DNA from 2 places in the Janthinobacterium sp. PSRC1-1 genome. Region 2 is predicted to be linked to the other one. Evidence: predicted binding sites of a transcription regulator. Region 2 holds the regulator's gene; the other holds the start of a gene.
The links. The regulator LexA, encoded in region 2, represses DNA repair genes until DNA is damaged. The targets are predictions, from matches to a motif close to ACTGTATNNNNATACAGT.

Region 1 (7,762 bases), 150 kb from region 2:
CACGCGCGCGCTGGGCGACGACGAGCGCTACCTGCACCGCATCTGGATGGGCGGGCCGCTGCCGGCCATCGCCTGTGAAGCGATTGGGCAGTGGGGCGCGGCGCTCGACGAGGTGCGGCACAGCGGCGGCGCGCCGTATGTCTCCATCCTGTGGGTCTGGGATGCGCAGCAATTGCGCCACGATGCGCGTTTCAGCCCCACGGGCGGTGCCGGGCGCTACACGATAGGTCGCTACGCCATCGGCGGCACGACGCTGCATATCAACTCGCTGCGCGCGCTGGCGCTCGATTTCGCACCGGCCCGCTTCGGCATACTCGATACCCTGCATACGCAGCGCTACTTCGCCACCCTGTCCGATTATTTCCGCATCCTTATCATGTGCGAATACGGCGGCATGTATATGGATGTCGACACGATCCCGCACAATCCGGCGACGATTTTCCTGATGAAGCCGGAAGTGCCCGATTATTTCCAGCGCAACGCTGATGACCGCGAAGAGCGCCGGCATGTCAGCTGGATGAATCTGTTTCTCGATGAAACGGGCATGCTGATCGCCAAGAAGAACGATGGGGCGCTGCGTGTGATCCAGCGCAATGTGAACCTCGCGTATGCGCGCATCGGTGGGGAAATTCCCCGTTCCTGCCCGCAATTCGAGGCGCAGCTGTTCGGCCAGTTCTATGCCGAATGGAAGAAAAACCTGGGCGTGACCCTGCTCAGCCATGCCGAGTTCTACCAGCGCTATTGCGTGCTGTATGACGGCGCGCGCGAAGCGGTGGCGGGCGGTATCCGCGGCATGCGCTTGCTGGACGATATCATTACCGAGATGCACATCCCGCTCAGCGACGAGGAGCGGCGCGCATATGCGCGCTGCGTCGCCAGGCTGGACGAGATCGACTGGCAACTCGACGATCCTTTGCGCCTGCCCGACATCGTCGATGTATTCGACATCGAGGAAGTGCCGCGCATGGCGTATGCGGCCCAGCTGCGGGCCGACATCGATCACTTCCACTATTACTCGGTGCTGTCGGACGACCCGCAGCTCGACCGCGTGAATGCCGTCTTTTGCCGCTACCTGCTAACCCGCCGTTCGCAGCAGATTGCCGCCGGCAATTTCTGGCGCCCCACCGTGGGCCGCCACGGCAGCCGCATGCCGGCCATCGGCGATGCCGCGCCGTTGGGTGACGAAGTTCAGGTTCAGGCGGGCTTGCTGTCGCATGCGCCGCTCACGCTGGTGGCGGGCGAGCTGCTGGGTGAAGAGGCGAAGAACCGCATGGCCAAATTGCTGTTTGCCACCAGTTACCTCGAATACTGCTCGTTCGGCAATAAACTCAATCTGCAGTTCGTCGAACTGCAGCGGCGGCAGAACATCGACCCTTACCTGGCGCATATCCACGGCTTGCATGACGAGGACGGGCGTTTCATCGGCTTTTTCACGGCCGCGACGATGGACGAGTTCCAGGCCTGCGGCGCCGTCTCGTATTACCGCGACGACATGAAGGCGCTCGACGATGCGTATGACGCCTTCGTGCTCGCGCACGCGCGCGCCGACGACTGTTTCGTCAGCAGCCTGGCCATCGACGAGAAATACCGGGGCCAGGGTTTATTCAGGCAGATGTTCCATGCCATCCGCGACCTGGCCAGCCGCAAGGGCTGCGCGCGCATCACCCTGACGGTGTGGGAAAAGAGCGAAGCGCTGCAAGTGTATCTGCACAAGGGGTTTCGCAGCGTGGGCACGTTCGACTATGCCTACAGCCTGTTCTATGACCGGCTGCATTTTCTCGTGTACGAAGGCGATTAAAGCGGCGGCCAGGTTGGCCGCCGCACTGCGGTCACTACAAAGCCAGGAAAGCCAGGCCCGCCACGGCCGTGGGCAGCAGGGCGCCGGCCAGCAGGCCGACGGCGCCGATCGATTCATCCTTGAAGCCGCGGCGCAGCAGGGCCACGCCGGCCGGGTTCGGCGCATTGGCGATGACGGTCAGGCCGCCGCCGGCCACGGCGCCGGCCATCAGCATGTATTTCGCTTCGTCCGTCATGCCGACGATCAGCGAACCGAGGTAAGTGAGGGCCGCATTGTCCGTGATCGCCGTCAAGCCCAGCGCGCCGAAGAACAGGGCCAGCGGCTTCAGGCTCGAGACGATGGGCTGCAGCCACCATTGCTGCATGCCGCCCAGCACCACCAGGCCGCCGAGGAAGAAGCCGACCAGCAAGCCTTCCTTGAGGATCAGCGGGCTTTGATAGCGTTCATACGCCTGCACGAAGCCGAGGAAGAACAGGAACAGGCCGATGAACAGCACGGGATGGTGCGCCAGGGTGACCACGCCGGCCAGCACGATCATGTGCACGAGGCTGACGGCCAGCGGCACTTTCGGCGCTTCCACTTCGCCGGCTTTCGGCTTGATGTCGGAGGTGTTGCTGTGCAGGTATTTGCGCAGCAAGATGCTCACGCCCGTGGCATTGACCAGCACGGCGATGGCCGCCTTCCAGCCGAAGTGGGTGGCCATGAAAGCGCTGTCCCAGTTCCACGTGGTGGCCACCATCAGCACGGGCGGCGCCGCGTACGAGGTGAGGGTGCCGCCGATGGAAACATTGACGAACAGCACACCCAGCGCGCCGTATTTCAGCCATTCAGGGATGCCCGGGCGGAAGATTTGCGGCGCCAGCATCAGCGCGGCCAGGGTCATGGCGGCCGGTTCCGTGATCAGGGAGCCCGTCAGGGGCACGAGCGCCAGGCCCAGCCAGACGAGGGCCAGTTCCGTGCGCAGCGGCATCACGCGCGCCACGCTTTTCAACAGGCGCTGCACGGCGTCGAGCACGGGGCGTGATGCGGCCACCACCATGACGACAAAGACGAACAGCGGTTCCGTGTAATGGCGCGACTCGGCATACTCGATGGCCGCATCGCTGCCCGAGACAAAGGCCATGATGATGATCAGGATGAAGGCCCAGAAGCCGAACACGACTTCCACTTCGCCCAGCAAGTGCAGCAGGCCCGCATGGCGGGGATGGCGCCGCGACAATGTTTCAAACGACTTGGCGGCGAAGGTGTGGATGAGCGCAAGGCCGAAGACGATGGCGCTGATGAGTTGGATGGTGGTCAAATGCGTTTCCTTATGGACGGAGGGGGCCGACTGGTACTTTGCCAGACGGTAAGGAGAGTGCTTATGGTACAGCAATCGATGCCAAAAACGGGGTTTTTCGGACATGGCGGGGCGGCCCCGGGCACGCTATCTGACAGATAATCCTTGCCAAAAGCAGGGCTGGATAGTACTGTATATGCATACAGTATTCATCTCTCTATCTAATTATGCAACATTCCGAATTGATGGCCGCGCCGGAAGCCTTGCACCCGTCTTTATGGCGCGCATCGCAGCTGGGGCAGGGCGCCACGCGCTGCCTGGACACGGGCTTTGCCGCCCTGTCCGCGCAACTGCCCGGCGGCGGCTGGCCCAGTGGCAGCCTCATCGATCTGCTGGTGCAGCAGCCGGGCAGCGGCGAATTGCGCCTGCTGGCGCCCGCGCTGGCGCAGCTGCCGGGCTTGCCCATCGTGCTGCTGCAGCCGCCCCATCCGCCGCAGGCGCTGGCCCTGGCCGCGCAGGGTCTGGCGCCGTCGCAACTGCTGTGGCTCAAAAGCGCCGGCAGCAAGGATGCCCTATGGGCAGCGGAAAACATCTTGCGCAGCGGCAGTTGCGGCGCCTTGCTGTTCTGGCAATCGCACGTGCGCGCCGACAGCCTGCGCCGGCTGCACCTGGCCGCGCAAGGCGGCAACACCCTGTTCTGCATGCTGCGCCCCTTGCACGGCGCGCAGGATGCGTCGCCGGCGCCGCTGCGCCTGTCCGTGCGCCCGGCCGCCGGCGGCATCGAGATCGGCTTCATCAAGCGCCGGGGACCGCAGCGCGACGCGCCCCTGTTCCTGCCCCTGCAACCTCCTTCATTATTGCGACGCCATGCGACTCTGGATCGGCCTGTGCCTGCCCCGGCTCCCGCTCGAAGTATTTTGCCCGCGCTGGTCGGCTGACAGTCTCGGCGTGGTGCTGGAGCAGGAGCAAGTGATGGCCTTGTCGCCGCTGGCGCGGGCGGCCGGCATCCGGCCGGGCATGCGCCGCGCGGGCGCGCTGATGCTGGCGCCGCAGGCGCGCCTGCACGAGCGCTCGCCCGAGCTGGAAGCGCAGGCGCTGCAAGCGGTGGCGCTGGCGCTGCTGCAATACTCGCCGCTGGTGGCGCAGGGCGAAGAAGCGACCCTGCTGGTCGATGCTGGCGCCAGCCTGCGCCTGTTCGGCGGCGTGCGCGCCCTGTGCCAGCAGATGGCGGCCAGCTTGCGCGCGCTCGGCTACACGGCCCAGTTGTCGTGCGCGCCCACGGCGCGCGGCGCCTGGCTGCTGGCGCGTGCCGGCACGCGCCGGGGCCGGACCTTGAGCATGGCCAGTCTGGTGCGCCTTCTCGACCGCCTGCCGTGCGCCCTGCTGCCACCCGCGCGTCCCTGGCTCGACTGGTTCGAGGGCATCGGCTGCCGCACCCTGGGGCAGCTGCGCCACTTGCCCCGGCCCGGCTTGCAGCGCCGCTGCGGCGCCGCCGTGCTGGAGATGCTCGACGATGCGCATGGCCACAGCACGGAATTGTTCGTCTGGCTCGAAGCGCCGCCCACGTTTCGCGCCAGCCTGGAATTGTTCGACCGCGTGGAGCACGCCGACGCGCTGCTGTTCGGCGCGCGCCGCCTGCTGCAGCAGATGACGGGCTGGCTGTGCGCGCGGCAATTCGCCGTCGAGCGCATACAGCTGTTGCTGGCGCACGAGCGGGGCAGGGTGGCGCGCGCGCCCACCGTCATCGACCTGGCGCTGGGCGAGGCCGTCTGGCGCGACGAGCATCTGGTGCGTTTGCTCAAGGAGCGCCTGGCGCAGCTGGTGCTGGACGCACCCGTGATCGGCCTGACCCTGGAAGCGCTGCAGGTGCAGCCGATGGCGCCGCCCAGCGAGAGCCTGTTTCCCGAGCCGGGCGGCACGCCGCAGGAGCGCCAGCGCCTGATGGAATTGCTGGTGGCGCGCCTGGGCGTCGAGAATGTCTTGCAGGCAGTGCCGCGCGCCGATTACCGTCCCGAAGCGGCCAACCAGTGGCTGCCGCTGCCGGCCAAGCCCGTTTCAAGAAGCGCGCTGCCGGACTTGCCACCCGGTTTGCCCGGCATGCCCCGTCCCGGCTGGCTGCTGGCGCAACCCATCGCCCTGTTGATGCGCGAGCACCGGCCCTTTTATGGCTCGCCGTTGAAAATGGTGTCCGTCGCCGAGCGCATCGAGGCGGGCTGGTGGGGCCAGTCGCAGGCGCGCGATTATTTTATTGCCGAAGGACGCGACCACGCCCATTACTGGGTCTACCGCGAACGCATCGCCGGCAGCGCAGAAGACGCCGCGCCGCGCTGGTTTTTGCATGGCTTGTTTGGCTGATGCGCTGTCCTGCTGAAACGGCCATGCTTGGCTATACTGGCTTGCTTGCGCCGCGTCAACCACTTGAATAAGGATTTCCATGTCCCAACTTTCCGACTTCCCCATCACCGAAAAATGGCCTGCACGGCATCCCGAGCGCCTGCAGCTGTATTCGCTGCCGACGCCGAACGGCATCAAGGTGTCGATCCTGCTGGAAGAGCTGGGCCTGGCGTACGAGCCGCACCTGGTCAGCTTCGAGCAGAACGACCAGACATCGCCCGCCTTCCTGTCGCTCAGTCCGAACAACAAGATTCCCGCCATCCTCGACCCGGACGGTCCCGACGGCAAGCCGCTGGCGCTGTTCGAATCGGGCGCCATCCTGCTGTACCTGGCGGAAAAGACGGGCAAGTTCCTGCCGCAGGACGCGGGCCTGCGCTATGAAACCATCCAGTGGCTGATGTTCCAGATGGGCGGTATCGGCCCCATGTTCGGCCAGGTGGGCTTCTTCCATAAATTCGCCGGCAAGGACTACGCAGACAAGCGTCCGCTGGAACGCTATCTGGGCGAGGCCAGGCGGCTGCTGGGCGTGCTCGAGCAGCGCCTGCAGGGCCGCGACTGGATCATGGGGAGTCAGTACACGATTGCCGACATCGCCATCTTCCCGTGGGTGCGCTGCCTGGTGGGGTTTTATGGCGCCGGCGAGCTCGTCGGCTTTGGCAATTTCCCCAATGTGCAGCGCGCGCTGGACGCATTCCTGGCCCGACCTGCCGTCATCAAGGGCGTCGACATCCCATCGCGTGGCTAAAACAGCTGTGGCCTGACGGCGCTACAATGCGCCATCGGCCGCGCTGCGCGGCAGCTTTGATCTGAGACAATGAAATCCACCCGGCAAGATTTTCCCGGCGCGCACGGCCATGTGCTGGCGGCGCGCCTCGACGCGCCCGACGGCGCCATCCGCGCCTACGCGCTGTTCGCCCACTGTTTTACCTGCGGCAAGGACGTGCTGGCCGCGCGGCGCATCGCGCAAGGCTTGACGCAGCACGGCATCGCCGTGCTGCGCTTCGATTTCACGGGGCTGGGCGCCAGCGAGGGCGAGTTTGCCGCCACCAATTTCTCGTCGAATGTGGACGACCTGCTGGCCGCCGCCGATTTCCTGCGGGCAAAACATGCTGCGCCGCAATTGCTGATCGGCCACAGCCTGGGCGGCGCCGCCGTGCTGGCCGCTGCCGCGCAAGTGCCGGAAGCGACCGCCGTGGTGACACTGGCCGCCCCCAGTACGCCCGCGTATGTCACGCGCATGTTCAGCGCGCACCTGGAGCAGATTGCCGCCGAGGGCGAGGCGCTGGTGCAACTGGAAGGGCGGCCATTTCGCATCCGCCAGCAATTCGTCGACGACGCGGGCAGCCACAGCCTGAAGGCGCACATCGCCGGCCTGCGCCGCGCCTTGCTGGTGATGCACGCACCGAACGACACGACGGTGAGCCTGTCGAACGCGATGGATATCTTTACGGCCGCCAAGCACCCGAAAAGTTTTGTCTCGCTCGACGATGCCGACCATTTATTGACGGGGCGCGATGATGCGGCCTATGTTGCCAACGTCATCGCGGCCTGGAGCGCGCGCTACCTGGCATAAATCGCCGCCCATGAAAAACGCCGTACCGGCAAGTCGCGGGTACGGCGCAGATGGGGGATAAAGAGGATCAGTCTTCGTCAAATTCGGCCGAAAGATCCTTCCAGCCTTTACTGATTGCAAAGGCCGAAAATTCCTCGGGTGCTTCCAGGACGATCAGTTTCTTGTCTTGCAAGCCCAGGTCGCCGTGGCCGAAATCGGGGCCCACGTAGCCGAGGCTGCGCAGGCGCGCCAGGATGTGGCCGACCAGGGTCTTGTCCTTGCAGGCGCCCGCTTCGAGCGGGGCGGCGAAATCGACGTAGACGTCGATGATGCCGTAGCCTTCGTCGAAGATGCGGATGGCCTTGATGTCGTGGGCACGGCCGGAGCCGTCGATGGCCTTGAAGGGGCCGCTGAGCTGGATGTCGGTGTCATTGTTCATGCCGCCAGCATACACCAAAAACGGCCTTCCGTCGTGCGGCGCTCAGGAGCCGAGCAGGATGAAACCGGCCCAGTAGAAGGGATGGCCGCGCGTCTGGCCGCTGCCGCCGGCAGCGTCGAGCGGCGTCAGGCCCCGCGTCGCCGTGACGGCGTGCCGGGAGGCGCGGATCTGCCGCAACTGCGCCTGGCGCAAGGCTTGCGGCTTGCCCTTGCCTTGCGCCAGCGCCGCATAAAAATCGCCCATCAGAGTAGCCGTCGACTGGTCCGACACGCGCCACAAACTGGCCAGCACATTGCGCGC
Region 2 (7,762 bases):
CAGCAGCGCGAGGATCAGCAAGCCCAGCATGAAGCGAACAAGAGCCGCCAGCAGGCCGAGCAGGACAAGGGTGCGATCCGTCAGAATGACGGCCTGAAACCGCACCAGGGTGGCGACAAGGGTCCGCGCGGCCAGTAATTCTGACCACCGGACAGATAAAAAAAGGGAGCCTGGAAGGCTCCCTTTTCAATCGTGACGGTACGTCATCACATGATATGGTGGCCAATCCACCAGGCGACCGCGGCGACAAACGCCGAAGCGGGAATCGTGAAGATCCAGGCCCAGACGATGTTGCCCGCGACACCCCAGCGCACGGCCGACATCTTTTGTGCCGAACCGACGCCGACGATGGCGCCCGTGATGGTGTGCGTGGTCGACACGGGAATGCCCAGCGCCGTCGAGACGAACAGGGTGATGGCACCGCCCGTTTCGGCGCAGAAGCCGCCGACGGGTTTCAACTTGGTGATCTTCTGGCCCATGGTCTTGACGATGCGCCAGCCGCCGAACAGCGTACCGAAGCTGATGGCCGTGTAGCACGAGATGATGACCCACAGCGGTGGCATGGCGTCGGCCGCGTTCGAGTAGCCGGCGGCGATCAAGAGCATCCAGATGATACCGATGGTCTTTTGCGCATCATTGCCGCCGTGACCCAGGCTGTAGGCGGCCGCCGATGCCAGTTGCAGCCGGCGGAACCATTTATCGACCTTGCGCGGCGTCGAGCGCACGAAGATCCACGACACCATCAGCATCATGATCGAGCCGAATACAAAGCCCAGCACGGGTGCGATGACGATGAAGGCGACGGTTTTCCACAGGCCGGCCGCGACCAGCGCGCCCGTGCCGGACTTGGCGACGGCGGCGCCCACCAGGCCGCCGATCAGGGCGTGCGAGGACGACGATGGAATGCCGTAGTACCAGGTAAACAGATTCCAGAAGATGGCGCCCATCAGCGCGCCGAAGATCACGTACTGGTCGATCACCGTCGGGTCAATGGTTCCTTTTCCCACCGTGGCGGCCACGGTCAGCTGGTGGAACACGAAGATGGCGACGAAGTTGAAGGTGGCGGCCATGGCAACCGCGGTCTGCGGTTTCAATACGCCCGTCGAGACCACCGTGGCGATCGCGTTGGCGGCATCGTGGAAGCCGTTCATGAAGTCAAACAGCAGCGCGAGGACGATCAACATGCCTAGCACGTAGATGCTGATTTGTATGGTCATTGTAGTTTCTTTTCTGATTCTGGTTCAGGACAGCCCAACGCTTACGCGTTCTCGACGATGATGCCTTCGATAATATTGGACACATCTTCGCAACGGTCGGTCACGGTTTCCAGAATTTCGTAGATCGCTTTCAGCTTGATCAGGTTGCGCACGTCCGGTTCGTCGCGGAACAGTTTGGACATGGCGGCGCGCATCACGTGGTCGGCGTCCGATTCCAGGCGGTCGATCTCTTCGCAGATGGCGACGATCTTGCGCGAGTTGTCCATGTTGTGCAGCATGGCGACGGCGTCGCGCACTTTTTCGGTACAGGCCAGCACCAGTTCGGCCAGGCGCTTGGCTTCCGGCGTGACGGCTTTCAGGTCGTACAGCGAGACGGTTTGCGCCGCATCTTCCAGCAGGTCGAGGATGTCGTCCTGGCGCGTGATCAGCTGATGGATGTCGTCGCGGTCGATCGGCGTGATGAAGGTCTTGTGCAGCATTTCCACGGTGGCGTAGGTGACTTTGTCCGCCTGTTTCTCGATGCTTTCGATCGCATGCACGCGGTTTTCCAGGTCATCGAAATTGGTCATCAGGCCGAGCATTTCTTTAGCGCCCTTGACGCACAGTTCCGCGTGCTGGTTAAACAATTCAAAAAACTTGCCCTCAGTGGGCATCAAGCGTCCAAACATGTCATTCTCCGTTAAGCATTGAGTCGTGTTATTTACTACAGAAAGCCGCCCCGTATGAGGGGGCGGCCAATGGAATATCAGTGCTGCTGAGTCTTAGTCGCCTTGGTAAAGCGCCAGGCCACCACTGTAATTGCCAAATTTGGTGTACTGCCCCATGAAGGTGAGGCGGATGCTGCCGATCGGACCGTTACGTTGTTTACCGATGATGATTTCGGCCGTTCCCTTGTCCGGCGAGTCGGGGTTATACACCTCGTCACGGTAAATGAACAGGATCACGTCGGCATCCTGTTCAATAGCGCCCGATTCGCGCAAGTCCGACATCACGGGACGCTTGTTCGGCCGCTGTTCCAGCGAGCGGTTCAGCTGCGACAACGCGATCACGGGGCAACCGAGTTCTTTCGCCAGGCCTTTCAAGCCCCGTGAAATCTCGGAAATCTCCGTGGCGCGGTTATCGCCCGGGCTATTGGCCGACATCAGCTGCAAGTAATCGACGATGATCAGGCCGAGCTTGCCGCATTGACGCGACAAACGGCGCGAGCGGGCGCGCAATTCGATCGAATTCAAGGCCGGCGTTTCATCGATGTACAACTGGGCGTCGTTCATCTTTTGAATCGCATTCGTCAGGCGTGGCCAGTCTTCGTCGTTCAGACGGCCCGTGCGCAGACGGTGCTGGTCGAGCTGGCCGACGGAACCGAGCATACGCATGGCCAGCTGGGCGCCGCCCATCTCCATCGAAAACACGGCCACGGGCAAGCCGCTGTCGATGGCCACGTTTTCGCCGATGTTGACGGAAAACGCCGTCTTGCCCATCGAAGGACGGCCCGCCACGATCACCAGATCGCCCGGCTGCAGACCGGAGGTCATGCGGTCGAGGTCGATGAAACCGGTGGGCACGCCCGTGATTTCACTCTGGTTGTCGCGGCTGTACAGCTCGTCGATGCGTTCGACCACCTGCGTCAGCAGGGGCTGGATGGCGGTCCAGCCCTGGGCGCCGCGCGCGCCTTCTTCGGCGATGGCGAAAATCTTCGATTCGGCCTCGTCAAGCATCTGCTTGACTTCCTTGCCTTGCGGGCTGAAGGCCGTGCCGGAGATATCGTCGGCGACGGTGATGAGTTTGCGCAGCACGCCGCGGTCGCGCACGATCTCGGCATAACGCCGGATGTTCGCGGCCGATGGCGTGTTTTGCGCCATGGCGTTCAGGTAAGCGAGTCCGCCCACATCATCGGCCTTGCCGAGCTGGGTCAGGGTTTCAAAAACAGTAATGACATCGGCCGGCCTGGAGCCGTTAATCATCTTGACGATTTGCTCGAAGATGATGCGATGGTCATAGCGATAGAAATCCTCCGCATGCATGAAGTCGGCGATGCGGTCATATGCTGCATTGTCGCGCAACAGACCACCGATAACGGATTGTTCTGCTTCGATCGAATGCGGCGGAATACGGAGGGAATCCAGTTGCGGATCAGAGGGGGCGTTCATGGCGCGAATTATACCCGCTTCGGCGTGCTGGCAAAAATAAAGGGCTGAAATTGAGCGAAAAAAAGGCCACAAAAAAGCCGGGCGAACCCGGCTTTTCATCGTGCGGCAATGCTTGCGGGCCAGGCCCGCAGACAATTACGCGTTCGCGTCTGGTACGACAGCGATAACAACTTCCACGACCACGTCGGTGTGCAGAGCAACCGAAACGTTGTGTTCGCCAACGATCTTCAGCGGGCCGGTAGGCATGCGGATTTGTGCTTTTTCAACAGCAAAACCTTGCTTGGTCAGCGCTTCAGCGATGTCGAAGTTGGTGACGGAACCGAACAGACGGCCATCAACACCAGCTTTTTGAGCAACTTGAACGGTCAGGCCGCTCAGTTTTTCGCCCTGGGCTTGCGATGCGGCCAGTTTGGCGGCAGCAGCTTTTTCCAGTTCGGCGCGCTTGACTTCGAATTCAGCCACAGCGGTTGCCGTGGCACGACGTGCCAGGCGTTGCGGGATCAGGAAGTTACGTGCGTAACCGTCTTTGACTTTGACGACTTCGCCGAGGTTACCGACATTAACAACTTTTTCTAACAGAATGATTTGCATAGTTCTTCTCCAGGAATATCTGACCGATTAAGCGTGGTGCAGATCGGTGTATGGCAGCAGCGCGAGGAAGCGAGCGCGCTTGATTGCGGTGTCGACTTGGCGCTGGTAGTGCGCTTTGGTACCGGTCAGGCGTGCTGGCATGATCTTGCCGTTTTCTTGGACGAAGTCTTTCAGCGTGTCGACGTCTTTGTAGTCGACTTGCTCAACGTGAGCTGCGGTGAAGCGGCAGAACTTCTTGCGTTTGAACAACGGGTTTTGCTGTTTGCGTTTTTCTTTAAGCTTGAGCTTATTTTTGTCGAACTTTTTACCGAATGCCATGTCAGGCTCCTGTATCTAAAATGCGCTAGTCAGAATTGACTGCACTAAAATCAATGATGTGAAACACCAAACTCTTGCTGTTGCGGCTCTTCCTGGCCAGGAAACCCGTGAACTGATATACCCCGCCCAAGCTTGCCTGGCTGAACCTGCCTGAAATTTCGCCAGCGGCTAGCGCGGCAACATCAAACTCGGTCAAACGGGCAATTCCTGCTTCCATCTGCTGCGAACTGTGTTGCAATACTGCATTCACAATCGGCAACCCTGCCGGGGTGTAGCGCAATATTTCGCGCTCGGCAATGATGGCGGTTACTTGTAGCTGGTTCAGCGCACGATCCTGGTCAAGAATTAAGCTGCTGCTGCGGCAGGAGCGGCTGCTGGTGCTTCGGTGCGGTGGCTTTTGGCCGCGTCTTCGCGTTGTACCGATTTCATCATCGGCGAAGGAGCTGTTTCAGCTTTCTTCATTTTAACGGTCAGGTGACGCAACACGGCATCATTGAATTTGAATGCTGTTTCCAACTCGACCAGGGTCTCGTTGTCGCATTCGATGTTCAGGCAGATGTAGTGTGCTTTAGGCAGCTTTTGGATCGAGTAAGCCATTTGACGGCGGCCCCAATCTTCCACGCGGTGAACCGAACCGCCGCGGGTGGTTACGCTGGCTTTGTAGCGTTCGATCATCGCGGGCACTTGCTCGCTTTGGTCCGGATGGACGATAAAGACTATTTCATAATGACGCATGCAAACTCCTTCAGGTCGGATTGATAATCGCCCACCCCGGCGTCAAGACGGGTGTGGGAAGGTCAGCCGAAGATTATAACCGCCTTTTGCAAACGTTTCAATCATTCCTTCAACAAGCGGCCCGCGCACGGGGCAGGCCAGGCGTTTTTTCCTGCCCATTCCAGTATTTCGCACGAAATTCGCGCAAATCACCGAAATCCCCTTGCATAGTGGGCGATACTGTACAAAAATACAGACTGTTCATATAGACAGCATTTTAGTATGCACCCACCGCTCATGATCAAGCTGACAGCACGACAAGAACAAATCCTGAACCTGATCAAGGACGCGATTGAAAACACGGGTTTTCCTCCCACCCGTGCCGAAATCGCCAATGAACTGGGTTTCAAATCGGCCAATGCGGCCGAAGAGCATTTGCAGGCCCTGGCCCGCAAGGGCGCGATCGAGATTTCGCCCGGCACCTCGCGCGGCATCCGCCTGATCGGTGCGGCCGCCGAAGCAGCGCCATCGAAGGTGCCGGCAGCGCTGCTGATGTCGCTGCCCCTGATCGGCCGGGTGGCCGCAGGCTCGCCCATCCTGGCACAGGAAAACCTGGAAGCGAGCTACAACGTGGACCCGGCCCTGTTTTCGGCCAAGCCCGACTTCCTGCTGAAGGTGCGCGGCTGGTCCATGCGCGACGCCGGCATCATGGATGGCGACTTGTTGGCCGTCAAGAAGGTCGACAGCGCCAAGAACGGCCAGATCGTCGTGGCCCGCATCGGCGACGAAGTCACCGTCAAGCGCTACAAAAAAACAGGTTCCGTCATCGAACTGCTGCCGGAAAACCCCGACTTCAAGGTGATTACCGTGTCGCCGGAAGATGAGTTCGCCCTGGAAGGGCTGGCGGTCGGCTTGATGCGCAGCTGGCATTAAATCACTGCGCTGAAAGAAAGGGCCGCGACAGCACGACTGTCGCGGCCCTTTTCACATGGCGCGCGGCCGCTTATGCGTCCAATGCGTTGCTGAAATCCTCGAGCAGATCGGCCTCGTCCTCGATACCCACCGACACACGGATCAGCGATTCGGCAATGCCCATGCTGGCCCGGCGCTCGGCACCCATCTCATAAAAGATCGTGTGGGCGACGGGGATGACCAGGGTGCGCGTGTCACCGAGGTTGCTCGCTGGAATAGCCAGATTGAGGCGATTGAGGAAATCGAAGCAATCGATGCCATCGTTTAATTCAAAGCTGAACAGCGAGCCATAGCTGCGGAACAAGTCCGTCGCCAGCGCGTGCTGCGGGTGCGACGCCAAGCCCGGGTAATGCACGGCCGCCACGCGCGGGTCGGCGGCCAGCATGCTGGCCAGCGCCAGGGCGTTCGAGCAGGTGCGGTCCATGCGCAAGGCCATGGTTTCCGCGCCGACGGCGATATGGTGCGCCGCTTCCGGGCCCAGCGATGCGCCGAAATCGCGCAAGGCCTTGGCGCGGATTTGCGCGATGCCCCACTGCGCTGGCGCCGCCTTTTTATAATTCTCAAAAATGTTCGGGTACTGCGTCCAGTCGAACACGCCCGTGTCCGTCAAGCTGCCGCCCAGCGCATTGCCGTGGCCGCCGATCGATTTCGTCAGCGCATTGACCACCAGGCCCGCGCCCACCGCTTTCGGGCGGAACAGGTAAGGCGTCGTCATGGTGTTGTCGACGATGTACAAAATGCCGCGTTCCTTGCACAAGGCGCCGATCTTTGCCAGGTCGGCGATCTGCGTGCGTGGATTGGCGATGGTTTCCACGAACACAATCCGCGTTTGCGGCGTGATGGCGGCCGCCACGTTGGCCACCTCGGTGGCGTCGACAAACGACACGGCGATGCCCTGCCCCGTCACCGTTTGCCACAGGCTGTTGGTATTGCCAAACAAAAAGGCCGACGACACCACATGGTCGCCCGCGCGCAGCAGCGACTGCACCACGGCGCCGATGGCGCCCATGCCGGTCGCGAAACACAAGGTGGCCACACCATCTTCCATCTTGTTGACCTTGTCTTCCAGCGCGGACACGGTCGGGTTGCCCTGGCGGCCGTAGCGGAAACCGGGCTCCTTGCCCTGGAACACGGAAGCGAGCTGGCGCGCGTCGCTGTAGCCGAAGGCGACGGAGGTGTGCACAGGCTTGTGCAGCGAGCCGTGCTCGATCCCCTTGCGGCGGTCGTTATGCAGGATGGTGGTGGTAAAGCCGTAGTTTTTTTTATCGTTCATGATCGCGGAGAAAAAAAAGCCCGGCATCGGCCGGGCAAGTTACTTATGCTTCTGTCGTTGCCAGGTTCAGGTTCAGCTGGGAACGCGGCGTATCTTCCGGCGCTGCCGCCTTCGGATGGTGGCGCGCATATTCCAGGCGGTCCAGATACTCCTGCGACACGTCGCCCGTCACGTACACGCCATCGAAGCACGAAGCCTCGAAGTTCGTCAGTGCCGGATTGACGTCGGCAATCGCCTGCTTCAACGCGCCGATATCCTGGTACACCAGGTAATCGGCCGTGATTTCGCGGCACACTTCTTCCGTCGTGCGGCCATAGGCGATCAGCTCATCGCGCGTCGGCATATCGATGCCGTACACGTTCGGGTAAATCACCGGTGGCGCGGCCGAGGCGAAGATGACTTTCGTCGCGCCCGCTTCGCGTGCCATCTGCACGATTTCACGGCTGGTGGTGCCGCGCACGATGGAGTCGTCGACCAGCAACACGACTTTATCCTTGAATTCGGACGGGATCGCGTTGAGCTTCTGGCGC

Region 1: imuA (translesion DNA synthesis-associated protein ImuA) is a predicted target of LexA. The motif match lies at 3,267-3,284, and genes of this name have one in related genera.

Annotation. Positions count from the first base shown of each region.
Region 1 covers NZ_JAFCWK010000005.1:242,670-250,431, forward strand. The annotation lists gene ACP7DW_RS12940 (GNAT family N-acetyltransferase) at 1-1,798, shown strand, start outside; gene ACP7DW_RS12945 (putative Na+/H+ antiporter) at 1,833-3,098, opposite strand; gene imuA (translesion DNA synthesis-associated protein ImuA) at 3,305-4,015, shown strand; gene ACP7DW_RS12955 (Y-family DNA polymerase) at 3,945-5,432, shown strand; gene ACP7DW_RS12960 (glutathione S-transferase N-terminal domain-containing protein) at 5,512-6,216, shown strand; gene ACP7DW_RS12965 (alpha/beta hydrolase family protein) at 6,286-7,044, shown strand; gene ACP7DW_RS12970 (hypothetical protein) at 7,112-7,462, opposite strand; gene ACP7DW_RS12975 (CHAT domain-containing protein) at 7,505-7,762, opposite strand, start outside.
Region 2 covers NZ_JAFCWK010000005.1:390,075-397,836, reverse strand. The annotation lists gene ACP7DW_RS13615 (hypothetical protein) at 1-138, shown strand, start outside; gene ACP7DW_RS13610 (inorganic phosphate transporter) at 207-1,217, opposite strand; gene ACP7DW_RS13605 (DUF47 domain-containing protein) at 1,259-1,885, opposite strand; gene ACP7DW_RS13600 (replicative DNA helicase) at 1,979-3,364, opposite strand; gene rplI (50S ribosomal protein L9) at 3,500-3,955, opposite strand; gene rpsR (30S ribosomal protein S18) at 3,983-4,273, opposite strand; gene priB (primosomal replication protein N) at 4,299-4,598, opposite strand; gene rpsF (30S ribosomal protein S6) at 4,619-5,008, opposite strand; gene lexA (transcriptional repressor LexA) at 5,285-5,920, shown strand; gene ACP7DW_RS13570 (cystathionine gamma-synthase family protein) at 5,991-7,232, opposite strand; gene purF (amidophosphoribosyltransferase) at 7,276-7,762, opposite strand, start outside.